2 regions of the Rhizobium yanglingense genome follow, and region 1 is predicted to be linked to the other one. Evidence: riboswitches for the same ligand, from Rfam matches in the RefSeq annotation. Region 1 holds a riboswitch; the other holds the start of a gene.
What was found. A riboswitch is a leader RNA that binds a small molecule or an ion and turns the genes downstream of it on or off. The one in region 1 is predicted to bind cobalamin.
Positions count from the first base shown of each region.

Region 2: linked by a shared signal. The riboswitch ahead of bluB (5,6-dimethylbenzimidazole synthase) and the one ahead of cobU (bifunctional adenosylcobinamide kinase/adenosylcobinamide-phosphate guanylyltransferase) in region 1 are both predicted to bind cobalamin.

Region 1 is NZ_CDSAWY010000004.1:539,265-546,814, reverse strand. It holds gene ACW4PC_RS07680 (cobyric acid synthase) at 1-1,041, shown strand, start outside; partial or broken gene ACW4PC_RS07675 (chloride channel protein) at 1,038-2,829, opposite strand; cobalamin riboswitch at 2,994-3,387, shown strand; gene cobU (bifunctional adenosylcobinamide kinase/adenosylcobinamide-phosphate guanylyltransferase) at 3,706-4,230, shown strand; gene cobW (cobalamin biosynthesis protein CobW) at 4,235-5,284, shown strand; gene cobN (cobaltochelatase subunit CobN) at 5,294-7,550, shown strand, end outside.
Region 2 is NZ_CDSAWY010000004.1:370,033-377,582, reverse strand. It holds partial or broken gene ACW4PC_RS06765 (LTA synthase family protein) at 1-785, opposite strand, end outside; partial or broken gene ACW4PC_RS06760 (NAD+ synthase) at 1,108-2,758, shown strand; gene ACW4PC_RS06755 (TolB family protein) at 2,779-3,609, shown strand; cobalamin riboswitch at 3,628-3,811, shown strand; gene bluB (5,6-dimethylbenzimidazole synthase) at 3,888-4,574, shown strand; gene ACW4PC_RS06745 (DUF2865 domain-containing protein) at 4,582-5,667, opposite strand; gene ACW4PC_RS06740 (NADP-dependent malic enzyme) at 5,794-7,550, opposite strand, start outside.

The sequences.
Region 1 (7,550 bases):
GAAATCAACCTGCGTCCCGGCGATATCGCCAATATGGGCTTTGCCACCCGCGCCAAGGTGCCCGTCGTGCTCGTGGGCGACATCGATCGTGGCGGCGTGATCGCCTCTCTTGCCGGCACGCATGCAATCCTTTCGGATGACGACCGGGCGATGATTTCCGGTTATATCATCAACAAGTTCCGCGGCGATGTTTCGCTCTTCGATGACGGCAACGCAGCGATCAATCGCTTCACTGGATGGCCGTGTTTCGGCGTGGTGCCCTGGCTGAAGGCCGCCGCCCGCTTGCCGGCGGAGGACTCCGTCGTGCTGGAGCGCCTGGCCAGGAGCGCCTCCGGTGCGTTGAAGATCGCCGTACCGGTTCTGCCGCGCATCGCCAATTTCGACGATCTCGATCCTCTGCGTGCCGAGCCCGATGTCGAGCTCGTCTTCGTGAAGCCGGGAGACCGGCTGCCGGGCGATGCAGCGCTGGTGATCCTGCCCGGGTCGAAATCGACGATTGCCGACCTCCGTGATCTGCGCGCTGCCGGCTGGGACCGCGATCTGGAGACGCACATCCGGCGTGGCGGGCGCGTCATTGGCATCTGCGGCGGCTATCAGATGCTCGGGCGCACGGTTCGCGATCCGCTCGGCATCGAGGGGGCGAGCACTGCGACACCGGGTCTCGGATTCCTTGATGTCGAGACCGAAATGGCGCCGGAAAAGACCGTGCGGAACAGCCTGGCGGTCTCGGCCGAACACGGCGTTCCGCTTACCGGCTACCAGATCCATCTGGGCGTCACGACCGGGCCGGACTGCGCCAGGCCATCAGCGGTGATCGACGGTGTGGCCGATGGCGCGGTATCTGCTGGCGGCCGGATCATGGGCACCTATCTGCACGGCCTTTTCGGCAGCGATGCCTATCGCGGCAAGCTTCTCGAGAGCTTCGGCCTATCTGGCGAACGGCGGAGCTACCGTCAAAGCGTCGACCAGGCGCTCGACGAGGTCGCGGACGAACTCGAAACCCACCTCGACAAAGGCTGGCTGGCCGGGCTTCTCGGCTAGATTTCGCCGGAGACCTCGCGGCGCCTGCGGTCGAGCTCTTCGCTGTAGCGGCGAAGCGTATAGCTTTCGCTGAGCTGGCCGACGACGCGGCGCTCGATCAGATTGTTGAGCACGGCGAGTGCTTCGCTTTCCGTCTTGTCGAAGATCGCCGCGGCCTGCTTTGCGTTCATCTGCGGCTGCAGGAAGTCGTTCCGGTAGCGGATGAAATCCTTCAGATCCTTGCCCTCGTCGTCGGTGTCGACCGGGCTCGCGTAGATTTCCGGAACGAGCACGATGCCGGCATATTTGTCAGAGTCGTCGACGAGGATGACGCGCTGCCTCGATCCGATCGGGAAGGCCTTCTTGAAATCATCAATCGTGATGCTGACCTTCGCCGTTTTCACGTCCGAGCGCATCAGCTTGTCGACCGTCAGATTGCGGATCCAGCCGACATCATGGGCGCTGCGGATGCTTTCGCCACGAAGATGGAAACGCCATGTCGCGAAGGAGTAGCCGAACGTGTTGCGCACGACGAGCGACGAGGTGATGACGGCCGCAAGTACCAGCGCGGTGATCGGAAAGTCCCCGGTTATCTCGAGCGCCAGGAACGTCATCGTCAGCGGCCCTCCGATGACCGCAACGGCGAGCGAACTCATGCCGACCACGGCATAGATCACGGGCGTCAGCGTCGCATGGGCGAAATAGGGGGCACAATAGGCGAAAAGCTTGCCGAGCAGCGCGCCCATGAAGAGTGAGGCGAAGAAGAGGCCGCCCCTGAAGCCGGAACCGATGGAGATCGCCGATGCGAAGGATTTCAGCAGGAGAAGACCGACCAGGACCGGGACGGCAACATCACGGCCAAGGTTCAGATGCAACGCCCCATGGCCCGCCGAAAGCACCTGCGGCGTAATCATCGCCAGAAGGCCGACGATGATGCCGCCGAGCGCCGGGCGAAGCGGCGTCGGAACCGAACTTTTGCGCGCCAGCTCCTCGATGAAGGCTACGCCCTGCATGATCAGGATGCCGACGCCGGCGCAGAAGGCGCCAAGCAACAAGGCAGGGATATAATCGGCCGGAACCACCGTGCCGAACGCACCGACATCGATCATGAAATCGCTTCCCGCCAGCAGGCGCGCGACGAGCGTCGAGACGAGCGCGGAAACAACGACCGGCGTCAGCGACACGATCGTGTAGGTGCCGATGATGAGCTCGAATGCATAGAAGGCGCCTGTCAGCGGTGCGTTGAAGGCCGCGGCGATCGCACCGGCCGCGCCGCAGCCGACAAGGACGCGCAGATCTGCACGGCGGAGCTGCAGCTTCAGTCCGAGCTTGGAGGCGATACCCGCCGCGAGCTGGACATAGCCGGCCTCGAGGCCGACGGAGGCGCCGAAGCCGTTCGAAACCAGAATTCTGCACGGCGACGATGATGCTATCCGTCAGCGATAGCCGTCCGCCATGCAAAGCGTTCGCTTCGATGGGATCGACCATGGGCTTCTTGCGGGTTCGCGCGAGAATGAAAAACAGAAGGCCGAGCAGCATCCCGCCGCAGACGGGCGCCATCAGAAGCAGGAATTTGTCGTTTGTCTGTGATGAACTCAGCCGTTCGATGTCGCTAACGCCGAAGATCAAGCGATGCAGCTCGCGCGAAAGGAGGCTCATGCCGGTGACAGCCAGGCCCGACGTCACGCCGACGGCGATCCCGGCGAAGACCATGCCCATTTCACTGCGGCGGGCAAGCGCACGAAGCCGGCCGGCGTCGAGCAGGCGGTAGAGCCGGTAGAGGCGCGGGAAATTCAATTTCGTGAGCATATGCAAAGAACTAGGTGGCGGCCAACAGCGTCAAGGGCAATAGGGGCGCTTGCTCCCGAAATGTGGCGAAAGCCCGGCGCGAAATTCACCACCAATTGGAAGCTGTTCCTCGCCGGTTTCATTTGGGTACTCGCAATTGACTTCGGTAGGCGGCTTGCCTAACGATGAATATTCTTACGGATGGTTTTGGGACGGCAGATGCCGTTCCGGATGAAAAGGGAATGTGAAGGGACGGACCCAAGCCGGGCGTCTTCATCACAGCCGACCCCGCGACTGTAGAGCGGTCAGGGTCTTCCGTCCGGCGTTCAGGCCAGTTCACGGCTCCTTTCGCATGTTGCGGATCAGGAAGTGGCTGGGGCGCCGGAAAAGCCACTGGAAATGCATCGTGATCAGCCGGGGCAGGACGCCTCTATTTCTACGAATCGTCCGCCTTTTCACGAGAATGCAGCCGGGAAGGCGAGGAAGATCCACTGGTGCGATCAGGGGCGACCTTAGATGGGTCGCCCCGGTCGGCCGACACCCGCGAGCCAGGAGACCTGCCATGCGTGCCGGGCGAAGAGCCCATTCTGGGGCATTGTTCCCCGCTGCCAGCACGGAGGTTGTCATGGCTGAACGATGGAATTCCATGCCGCATTTTGTGGCGTCTTTGCGGGACACCGCACTTTCGACTTCCCGCATTCCTGTCTTCGGGTTTAACCCGAGGATTGTCACAAGGAACAAGCCACGGCGCGTCCGCGCCGTGAATGAAACAGCCATCGCGAGGGTGTCATCGGCGCCCAAGGACTTGGGGGCACTGGAATCCTGTGGCAAGCACAGGAATGAGGGTTGGCTGCGCCATGCCTCGGCAGCGCCGTTTCTTACGCCGCAGGCCTCCGGATGACTCATCCCACATGCGGCACCGCCTTCGTCCTCGGCGGCGCGCGTTCCGGCAAATCCCGTTTTGCTGAGCAGCTGATTGCCGATAGCGGCCTTGAGCGCCACTACGTCGCGACGGGTCGGGCCTGGGACGAGGAGATGCGTCAGCGGATCGAGAGCCACAAAACCGATCGCGGCCCACTTTGGACGACGCATGAGGAGCCGCTGGAGCTCGTCCCCCGTCTTTCCATTATCGACCGCGAGGGCCGGGCGATCCTCGTCGATTGTCTGACGCTCTGGGTCACCAATCTGATCATGGAGGAGCGCGACATGGCAGCGGAATTTGCAGCACTTGCCGCTTGGTTGCCGAAGGCAAGAGCGCGGCTCGTCATCGTTTCCAATGAAGTCGGCCTCGGCATCGTGCCGGAAAACCGCATGGCCCGCGATTTCCGCGACCATGCCGGACGGCTGCACCAGATGATAGCGGCGCAAGCCGCGGAAGTGTATTTCATCGCGGCCGGATTGCCGCTGAAAATGAAGGGTTGAACCTATGAGCCAGCAGAAGATCCCCGCAACCGTCATCACCGGATTCCTCGGCGCCGGCAAGACGACGATGATCCGCAACCTGCTTTCCAACACCGGCGGCAAAAAGATCGCGCTGATCATCAACGAGTTTGGCGATCTCGGTGTCGATGGCGACGTATTGAAGGGCTGCGGCGCGGAAAACTGCACTGAGGACGATATCATCGAATTGACCAACGGCTGCATCTGCTGCACCGTTGCCGACGATTTCATTCCGACGATGACGAAGCTTCTCGAGCGCGCCCAGCGTCCGGATCACATCGTCATCGAAACCTCCGGCCTTGCCCTGCCGCAGCCGCTCGTTGCCGCCTTCAACTGGCCAGATATCCGCAGCGAAGTGACCGTCGATGGCGTCATCACCGTCGTCGACAGCGCGGCCGTCGCGGCCGGCCGTTTTGCCGACGATCACGATGCGGTGGATGCGCGCCGGGCAGACGACGCCTCGCTCGATCATGAAAGCCCGATCGAAGAACTCTTCGAGGACCAACTGACCTGCGCCGACCTCATCGTGCTCAACAAGACTGATCTCCTTGACGGCAAGGGGCTCAGCCGCGTGCGCCACGAAGTGGCCTCCCGCATCGCCCGCAAGCCGGCGATGATCGAGGCGAGGAACGGCGAGGTTCCGGCAAGCGTGCTGCTCGGCCTCGGCATCGGTACTGAAGAGGACATCGGCAACCGCAAGTCGCATCACGAGCTGGAGCATGAGGACGGCACGCCGCACGATCACGACGAGTTCGACAGCTTCGTGGTCGACCTCGGTCCGATCGACGATGCGGCAGGCTTCGTCGAGAAGCTGAAAGGCGTGATTGCCGAGCACGATGTTCTGCGCCTGAAGGGCTTTGCCGATGTCGCGGGCAAGCAGATGCGGTTGCAGGTCCAGGCCGTCGGCAGCCGTATCGACCAGTATTTCGACCGCGCTTGGGCGCCGGGCGAAGCGCGCGGCACACGGCTTGTGGTGATCGGATTGCACGAGATGGATCAGAACACCGTCCGCAAGGCCATCGAGGCACTCGTCTAAGGCTCGGCCATGCATCTGCTTCTTGCCCAGAAAGGAACGATCAGCGACGGCGACGAGGCGATCGACCTCGGCCAATCGCCTGCCGATATCCTGTTCCTGTCTGCGGCGGATACCGAGCTTGCGGCGATCGCCGCGGCTCACGCGCAAGCCGGAAGGCCTTTCACGCTCCGGCTCGCCAGCCTGATGAGCCTCAAGCACCCAATGTCCGTCGATGCCTATATCGAGCGCACGGCGCGGTGCGCAAAGCTGATCATCGTCCGGGCGCTTGGGGGCGCGAGCTACTTCCACTACGCGCTGGAGGCGCTGCATGCCTGCGCGGCGCGGCATGGTGCGATGATTGCGGTCCTGCCTGGGGATTCGAAGCCGGATGCAGGATTGACGCCATTTTCGAACGTGCCGCTCAACGATCTCAACGCGCTCTGGGCTTATCTGATCGAAGGCGGCGAGGGGAATTCGCGAAGCTTTCTCGATTACGCGACGGCGATGCTCTCCGGCGATGAGAAGCCGGGCGCGGCTGTGCCGCTGATGAAGGCGGGTATCTGGTGGCCGGGTCGAGGTGCGATTGGGGTTGAGGAGTGGAAAGTTCTTTCCGCCTCCGGTATCCCAAACTCGAAGGAAGAGGCCGGATTCAAACCCACCGTCGCCATCAGCTTCTACCGCGCGCTCGTGCAAAGCGGCGAAACGGCCCCCGTCGAAGCGCTCATCGAAGCGCTGGCGGCGGAAGGCCTGCGCCCTCTGCCGATCTTCGCCTATAGCCTCAAGGATCCGCTATCGACCGGCATTCTCGAGCGCATCTTTGCAGAAGCGCCGCCCGATGTGGTGATCAACACCACCGGCTTTGCCGTGTCTGCGCCCGGTGCCGATCGCGCGCCGAGCGTGCTTGAAACAAACGGCGCCGTCGTCCTCCAGGCGATTTTCTCCGCCACGTCCAAGGAGGCGTGGGTCTCGTCATCGCAAGGCCTTTCCGCCCGCGATCTCGGCATGAACGTCGCGCTGCCGGAGGTCGATGGCCGCGTGCTGGCGCGGGCCGTTTCGTTCAAGTCTGCCGCCCGTTACGACGCGGCCGTCGAGGCCAATATCGTCGCCAGCGAGCCGGATACCGATCGCATGCGCTATACGGCGAAACTCGCCGCCAACTGGGCGCGCCTCCGAAACAGGCAGCTTGCGGGGCGGCGCATCGCGCTGGTGCTTGCAAACTACCCAAACCGTGACGGACGCCTCGGCAACGGCGTCGGCCTCGATACGCCAGCCAGCACGATCGAGGTGCTGAAGGCGATGCGGGATGCGGGTTACGCTGTTTCCGGTTTCCCGGCCGATGGCGATGCGCTGATGCGGCACCTCGCCGAGGGGCCGACCAATTCCGGACACGATGGCAAGGTGATCCGCGAGACGCTTTCCTTGAATGGGTACAAAGCGTTCTTCGCATCTCTTCCGAAAAAGATTCAAGACGAGATTGCCGCCCGCTGGGGGGATCCGGCGTCCGATCCCTATTTCACGGACGGCAGTTTCGCCCTGCCTTTCACCCGCTTCGGAAATCTCCTCATCGGCATCCAGCCTGCACGCGGCTACAACATCGATCCAAAGGAAAGCTACCATTCACCGGACCTCGTGCCGCCGCATGGCTATCTCGCCTTCTATGCCTTCCTCCGCGAGGAATTCGGCGCCGATGCCGTGATCCATATGGGCAAGCACGGCAATCTGGAATGGCTGCCGGGCAAGGCGCTGGCGCTGTCTTCGGAATGTTATCCGGAAGCGATCCTCGGCCCGCTGCCAAATCTCTATCCCTTCATCATCAACGATCCGGGCGAAGGCACGCAGGCCAAGCGGCGCTCCAGCGCCGTCATCATCGATCACCTCACGCCGCCGTTGACGCGGGCCGAGAGCTATGGCCCGCTGAAGGACCTGGAAGCGCTGGTCGACGAATATTATGAGGCCTCCGGCGGCGACCCGCGGCGCATTCGGCTGCTCGCCAAGCAGATCCTTGATCTCGTCGCCGATATTGGTCTCGACCGGGATGCGGGGATCGCCAAAGGCGAGAGCGGGGACGAGGCGCTGAAGAAGCTCGACGCCTATCTTTGCGATCTGAAGGAAATGCAGATTCGCGATGGCCTGCATGTGTTCGGTGTTACGCCGCAGGGCCGGTTACTGACTGATCTGACGGTGGCACTGGCCCGCGTTCCGCGCAGTCTGGGCGAGCGGGGCGATGCCAGCCTGCACCGGGCGATTGCGGCAGATGCGTTTTTTGGGTTCCCTCTTCTCCTGCGCG
Region 2 (7,550 bases), 170 kb from region 1:
CGCTGAAGCGAGAGGTTTTTCAGACCTCGTCGGATCCCAAAAGGACTCACTCATCAGCACGATGATGTCCGGCTTGTCTTCCGGGCCTGTTAGATAGCCGTAGTTGCGCGAGGGGATCGCGTCGAGCGCATCGGCGTTGAGACCGGCGGGCGCTGCGACATCGGCCATCGGGATGTTGAAGAGCGAAGGCCAGTATGAAGCCGTTGCTGCGGTAGTTCTCCTTTTGGTCCCACATCATCGGCACCACCTGCAGGCGGTCGCGAATGTAGGAATATTGCGAATAGTCCATGATGCGACGCGAAAGCCGCTATCACCGGCAGCCCGAGGCAGAGGTGGCGCAGGCGAGCCTGGCGGGAGCAGTTTCGGGAAGTTCTGCCAGGCGTAACGCCATGCGAAAACGATGCCTGCGGTGAAAAGCACGATGCCGACGAGAAGTGCTGACGGCGGTCCACGGCCTGTCTCGCACCATGACCGGCAGCAGCTCCATGATCTGACGGGTAAAGAGCACGTCGGACGGATAGAAGCGGGTCGGAAAGAAAGTGCTGCTTTTGATTGGAGACAAAGGCCGGGATCAGGAAAAGCGGGATCAATACCAATGCCGATTGGTAGCGCCGTCCAAATACGGCATCGAGGGTCAACATCACGACCGTCAGCATGGCGACGGTCGTCATGCCGGGCCTAACCGTCGATGTCAGGAACTCGCCGACATCGGTCAACGTGCCGCGCGCGATCCACTCGACGGCGATAACGCTGAGGAACAGCGAGAGAAAGCGAAAATACGATGCCGATTGCCGCGCGCGCTGCCGGAGATTGTACACTCGACCCGAAACCGGCGGAAAGCAGTGCTGCTTTTCTGGCCGGTACGGACTTCATTAGCAACGCGATCAACGGCATACTCCGACGTCATAAAATCTTCACTGAAGTGTCACATGCCTGTCATGAACGCTAGATGAACCTCTCCGTTTCCCGGCTTTTCCATATGGTTTGAGTTTTTCGCCCGGCAAACTCCGCGGCTTTTCATGGCGCGGGCAATTGAAGCGGCGGGCGGCACCGCGCTAAATCGGATGACATGACCACAGGAAAACGCTCCTTTGCAATACGCTCCAGATTGCCGTTGCCCAGTTGAACCCGACAGTCGGCGATGTCGCCGGAAACCTTGCCAAAGCGCGTGAGGCGCGCGCCGATGCGGCCCGCCAGGGCGCCGATCTGCTGCTTCTGACGGAGCTTTTCATTTCCGGTTATCCGCCGGAAGACCTCGTGCTGAAACCGGCCTTTCTCAGAGGCCTGCCTGAAGGCGGTCGAAGACCTCGCGGCCGATACCGCCGACGGCGGCCCGGGCGTCATCGTCGGCTTCCCGCGGCAGGGAGAGACGGGGCGGCATAACTCGGTTGCAGTTCTCGACGGCGGCCAGGTCCTGGTGCTGCGCGACAAGATCGACCTGCCGAACTACGGCGAGTTCGACGAGAAGCGCGTCTTTTCCGACAGGATCGATGCCGGGGCCGGTCAATTTCCGCGGCGTGCGGATCGGCATGCCGATCTGCGAAGAGATCTGGAACGATCTCGGCGTCTGCGAGACACTGGCCGAAAGCGGCGCCGAAATCCTGCTGGTGCCGAACGGTTCGCCCTATTATCGCGGCAAGGTCGACGTGCGCCATCAGGTGGCGCTCAAGCAGGTGATCGAGACCGGCCTGCCGCTGATCTTCGCCAACCAGCTCGGCGGCCAGGACGAACTGGTCTTCGACGGCGCGAGCTTCGCCTTCAACGCGCGACAAATCGCTGGCATTCCAGATGAGCCAGTTCGAAGACCGCGCTGGCGGTCACGACATGGAAGCGCGGCGAAAACGGCTGGCGCTGTAGCGAAGGCCCGATGTCGCGTATTCCCGAGCCCGACGAGGCCGACTATCGCGCCTGCATGCTCGGTTTCCGCGATTACGTGAACAAGAACGGCTTCAAGAATGTCGTGCTCGGCCTCTCCGGCGGCATCGACTCGGCGATCTGCGCGGCGACTCGCCGTCGATGCGCTCGGCGAGGAGCGCGTCCGCACGGTCATGTTGCCGTATCGCTACACGTCGACGGATTCGCTGAAGGATGCGGAGGACTGCGCCAAGGCGCTCGGCTGCCGCTACGACATCGTGCCGATCGAGGAGCCGGTGAAGGGCTTCACCTCGGCGCTCTCGCCGACTGTTCGAGGGAACCGATAGCGGGCATTACCGAGGAGAACCTGCAGAGCCGCGCGCGCGGCACGATCCTGATGGCGATTTCCAACAAGTTCGGTTCCATGGTGGTCACGACCGGCAACAAGTCGGAAATGTCGGTCGGCTATGCGACGCTCTACGGCGACATGAACGGCGGCTTCAATCCGATCAAGGACCTCTACAAGATGCAGGTCTATGCGCTGTCGCGCTGGCGCAATGGTCACGTGCCGCCGGGCGCGCTGGGGCCGTCCGGCGAGGTGATCCCGCAGAACATCATCGACAAGGCGCCGTCGGCCGAGCTTCGCCCGGACCAGACGGACCAGGATTCGCTGCCGCCTTATCCGGTGCTCGACGACATCCTCGAATGCCTCGTCGAGAAGGAGATGGCGGTCGAGGAGATCGTCGCGCGTGGTCATGACGTGGCGACCGTCCACCGCGTCGAGCATCTGCTCTATCTCGCCGAATACAAGCGCCGGCAGTCGGCGCCGGGCGTGAAGATCACCAAGAAGAACTTTGGGCGCGATCGCCGCTACCCGATCACCAACCGGTTCCGCGACCGGTAACCCAAAATCCTGGAGGATGCATGCGCAGTTCGGTCGAGATCTATAACATCCGCACCGGGAAAAGCCGGATTGTCGTCCAGACGGAAAAGCTGATCGAGGCGCCGAATTTTTCGCCCGATGGCGCCTATATGCTGTTGAATGGCGACGGGTTGCTCTACAGGCTGCGGCCGGACGGCTCCGGCGGCATCCAGCGGGTCGATACGGATTTTGCGACGCAGTGCAATAACGATCACGGCATTTCGCCGGACGGGACACAAATCGTCATTTCCGACAAGACGGAATTCGGCAAGTCGGCGATCTATATTCTGCCGGCGGCTGGCGGGACGCCGCGGCTGATCACCGACAATCTGCCCTCCTATTGGCACGGCTGGTCGCCGAACGGCAAGGAGCTCGCCTATTGCGGCATTCGCGACGACGCCTTCGACATTTATACGATTTCCGTCGATGGTGGTCCCGAAAAGCGGCTGACGCATGGCGAGGGGCGAAACGACGGGCCGGATTACTCGGCCGACGGGAAATGGATCTACTTCAACTCCAGCCGCACCGGTCTCATGCAGATCTGGCGCATCCATCCGGATGGAACCGGCCTGGAGCAGGTGACGCACGACAATTACGGCAACTGGTTTGCGCATCCTTCACCGAAGAACGACAAGGTGCTGATCCTTTCCTACGATCCGGAGGTCTTCGATCATCCGCGCGACCTTGATGTGCGGCTGCGGCTGATGGACATAGACGGCGGCAACCTGACTACGCTGTTCGAGCTCTTCGGCGGGCAGGGCACGATCAACGTACCCTGCTGGTCACCGGATGGTGACGAATTTGCCTATGTGCGTTACTTCCCAGAGACTTGAACGAGGCGCCGACTCAGGAGATAGAGACTGCCGTCAGGTGCCTGCATCCAGCAGGAGAATCGGGAATCCGGTGAAGGACCGGAACGTGCCCAACGCTGTGAGGCTGACGCTTGCTGCAACAATGGCCACTGGCATCTGCCGGGAAGGCTGCAGAAAGCGGGTGACGCCAAGTCAGAAGACCGGCCTGGCAAGATAGACCGAACCGCGCGGACGGCGGCGAGGTTTTGACGCTTCCCGCGCTGCGCTGCGGGTGCTCAAGCATTGTTGGGGATTTAACGATGCAACTTGATCCTTTCGCCCGCGCCCTGGTGCCGGCCGGCGAGTTCTCCGAACACGACCGGGCCTCGGTCTATAGAGCCATCGAAACGCGCCGCGACGTGCGCGACCAGTTTCTGCCCGATCCTCTGCCCGACGATCTGGTGTCGCGGCTGCTTGGGGCAGCGCATGCCGCGCCGTCGGTCGGTTTCATGCAGCCCTGGAATTTCATCGTGATCCGCGATCCGAAGGTGCGCCAGGCCGCGTGGCAGGCGTTTTCGCGTGCCAACAAGGAAGCGGCTGAGATGTTTGAAGAGGAGCGGCGGGATATGTACAGAAGCCTGAAGCTCGAAGGCATCCGCAAGGCACCGCTCAGCATCTGCGTCACCTGCGATCCTGACAGGGCAGGGCCGGTGGTCATCGGCCGCACCCACAATCCGCGTACGGATGTCTATTCGACCGTCTGCGCCGTGCAGAACCTGTGGCTTGCCGCCCGGGCCGAAGGCATCGGGGTCGGCTGGGTCAGCGTCTTCCACGAGGCGGATATTCGGGAACTGCTCGGCATTCCGGAGCGGATCGAGATCGTCGCCTGGCTTTGCGTCGGTTATGTCGATCAGCTTTACACCGAGCCGGAACTGGCCGTGAAAGGCTGGCGACAGCGCCTGCCGCTGGAAGAACTGGTCTTCTCCGACCGATGGGGAAGCCAGTAACGCCGCGTCAGTTCTGCTGCGGCTGCGGTCCGGGCGTTGCGGGGTTCTTGAGATCGATCGCGCCCTGATCGCCGGCGAGGAACTGCGGACCGACCTGGCGGACTTTGCTGTTGGCCGGGTCATAAGGGCGGTCCGGCACCTGCGGCTGCGGGGCAGGCGTGGATGGCGCGCCCGATGGCGGCTTCGTCTTGATATTGGTGATCGAGCCTTTCCTCGGCGGTTCGCTGATCGCCTGATTCTTGCGCATGTTCTCGTAATAGGCGGAGAGATTGCAGGAACAGGAGGACTTTTGGCCGGGCGCGCGGTTCTTGTAGGCAAAGGCATTCTGCATGGCGCTGTAGGGCGCACCGGTCGAGGCCGAGATCATGTTTGCAGCTTCGGTATTCGAGATGTCTTGATAGAAAAGCTCCGTCTCGATACCGGGGCACATTTTCGAACACGTCGCTGCGTCGCGGTTGAAATCGATCGATGTTGCATTCGTGGTGATCGGGAAGAAGCCGCCGTCGCAGGTGCGCACGCACATCGTGCTGACATGCGACATGAGCTCGCCGCGCGGCATGCCATATTGTATGTCGCCCTGTTCGCCTTCTCCAAGCGGAATGAAGGTATCGCTCCGCATCGCCTGTTCTTCGGGACTTGGTGCCGGCGCATAGGCCTGCGGATCCGGCGCATAGTCGAGCTCGTCGTTGCAGCCGTTGTCTTCGAGCGCCGCCATCAGCTCTCGGCGCACGCGATAATCGGCGCCGCCCTGATTGCGCAGTTCGTTGCGCCGCTCCTGCAGGTATCGAATGTTGTCGACCATGCGCGCCTCGGACTGCTGCAGCTCGCTGCAATAATCCGCATTCTCGCCGCCGATCACGACCATGCTGTCCATCGAGCAGCCGTAGCCGCGCAGGTCGTTGCGGACTTTACGAAGCTCGAGATTCTGCTCGGCGATCGCGCTCGCATATTGGCGGACTTCGGGGCCGTTGCCGATGACATGGGGCAGATCGGCGATGCGGCCGCGCAGGTCGTCGCAGATCGCATGCGTCTGCGCGGCAGCAGGCGCGGCCAAGGCAAGCAGGATCGCAAGGGTCAGGTTTCGGCGTTTCACGGCATCATCCCGCAGCAAAGTCAGGCCAGAGCGCGGCGTGACATTCGCCGCATCCCGGCTTTCTAACTTGCTTCCGTTAACAAGCTGGCGACGCAATTGTAACGCATTTTCGCATTTTGCGACAACTTACGCCGGCTGAGAAGCCTCCACGACGGCAAGCGCGGCCATGTTGACCACGCCGCGCGAGGTGACCGAAGTCGACAGGATATGCGCAGGCTGTGCGGTCCCCAGCAGAATCGGGCCGACATGGAGCGCATCCATCATGGTGCGCACGAGGCCGAGCGAGATGTTGGCGGCATCGAGGTTCGGGAAGAGCAATAGGTTGGCTTCGCCGGCAAGCGAACTATCCGGCATGGCGCGCTTGCGCAGCGCTTCCGACAGTGCAGAACCGGCTTGCATTTCACCATCGACCTCCAGATCGGGGGCTTGTTCGCGCACGAGCTGCAGGGCATCGCGCATCTTGCGTGCGCTCTCGGAGTTTCGGGAGCCGAAATTCGAGTGGCAGATCAGCGCGGCCTTCGGCGTAATGCCGAAGCGGCGAACCTCCTGGGCCGCGAGAACGGCGATCTCGGCGATTTCCTCATGTGTCGGATTGTAGTTCACGAAGGTATCGGCGAAGAAGACCGGCCCTTTTTGGGTGATCAATAGGCTGAGACCGGCGAAGGTGCAGGCACCTGGCCGCTTGCCGATGATTTGGCCGACGTCTTTCAGGTGGCGGTCGAAGCGGCCTTCCACGCCGCAGATGAGGGCATCCGCCTCGCCGCGCTTCACCGACAAGGCGCCGATAACCGTGTTGTTGGTGCGCACGATCGTGCGGGCGGCTTCCGGATTGATGCCGGCGCGGCCGACGAGGGCGAAGTAGTCTTCGACATAGTCGCGGTAGCGCGGGTCGTCTTCGGGATTCACCACGGCGAAATCGATGTTCGGGCGAATGCGGATGCCGAACCGCTTGAGGCGAGCCTCGATGACCGAGGGGCGGCCGATCAGAATCGGCTCGCCGGTCTTTTCCTCCAGCAGAACCTGAGCCGCGCGCAGGACGCGCTCGTCTTCTCCCTCCGCGAAGATGACACGTTTCTTCTCAGAAAGCTTGGCGCTGGTAAAGATCGGCTTCATGACGAAGCCCGAACGCCAAACGAAGCGGTTCAACTGATCGAGATAGGCGTCGAAATCGGCAATCGGCCGCGACGCGACGCCCGTCTCGGCGGCGGCCTTGGCGACAGCCGGGGCGATGCGCAGGATGAGACGCGGATCGAAGGGCGAAGGAATGAGGTAATTCGGACCGAAGAAAGGCGTCTCGCCGGAATAGGCGCGGGCCGCGACGTCCGACACTTCCTCGCGGGCAAGCCCCGCGATGGCCTTGACGGCCGCCATCTTCATTTCTTCGTTGATGGCGGTGGCGCCGCAATCGAGCGCGCCGCGGAAGATATAGGGGAAGCAGAGGACGTTGTTCACCTGGTTCGGGAAGTCCGAGCGGCCGGTGCAGATCATTGCGTCCGGGCGGGCGGCACGCGCGAGGTCCGGCATGATTTCAGGGGTCGGATTGGCCAGAGCCATGATGAGCGGCTTGTCCGCCATCTGCGACAGGAGGTCGGGCTTCAGGACACCGGCAGCCGAAAGGCCAAGGAAAACATCGGCGCCGCCGATATTGTCGGCGAGGGTACGCATCTTACTTTTCTGTGCATAGACAGCTTTCCATTCGTCCATCAGTTCGGTGCGGCCTTCATAGACGAGGCCTTCGATATCGTGGACCCAGATGTTTTCGCGCTTCGCGCCGAGCGTTACCAGGAGGTTGAGGCAGGCGAGTGCTGCGGCACCCGCGCCGGAGGCGACGATCTTCACATCCTCGATCTTCTTGCCGGCAAGTTCCAGCCCGTTAAGGATCG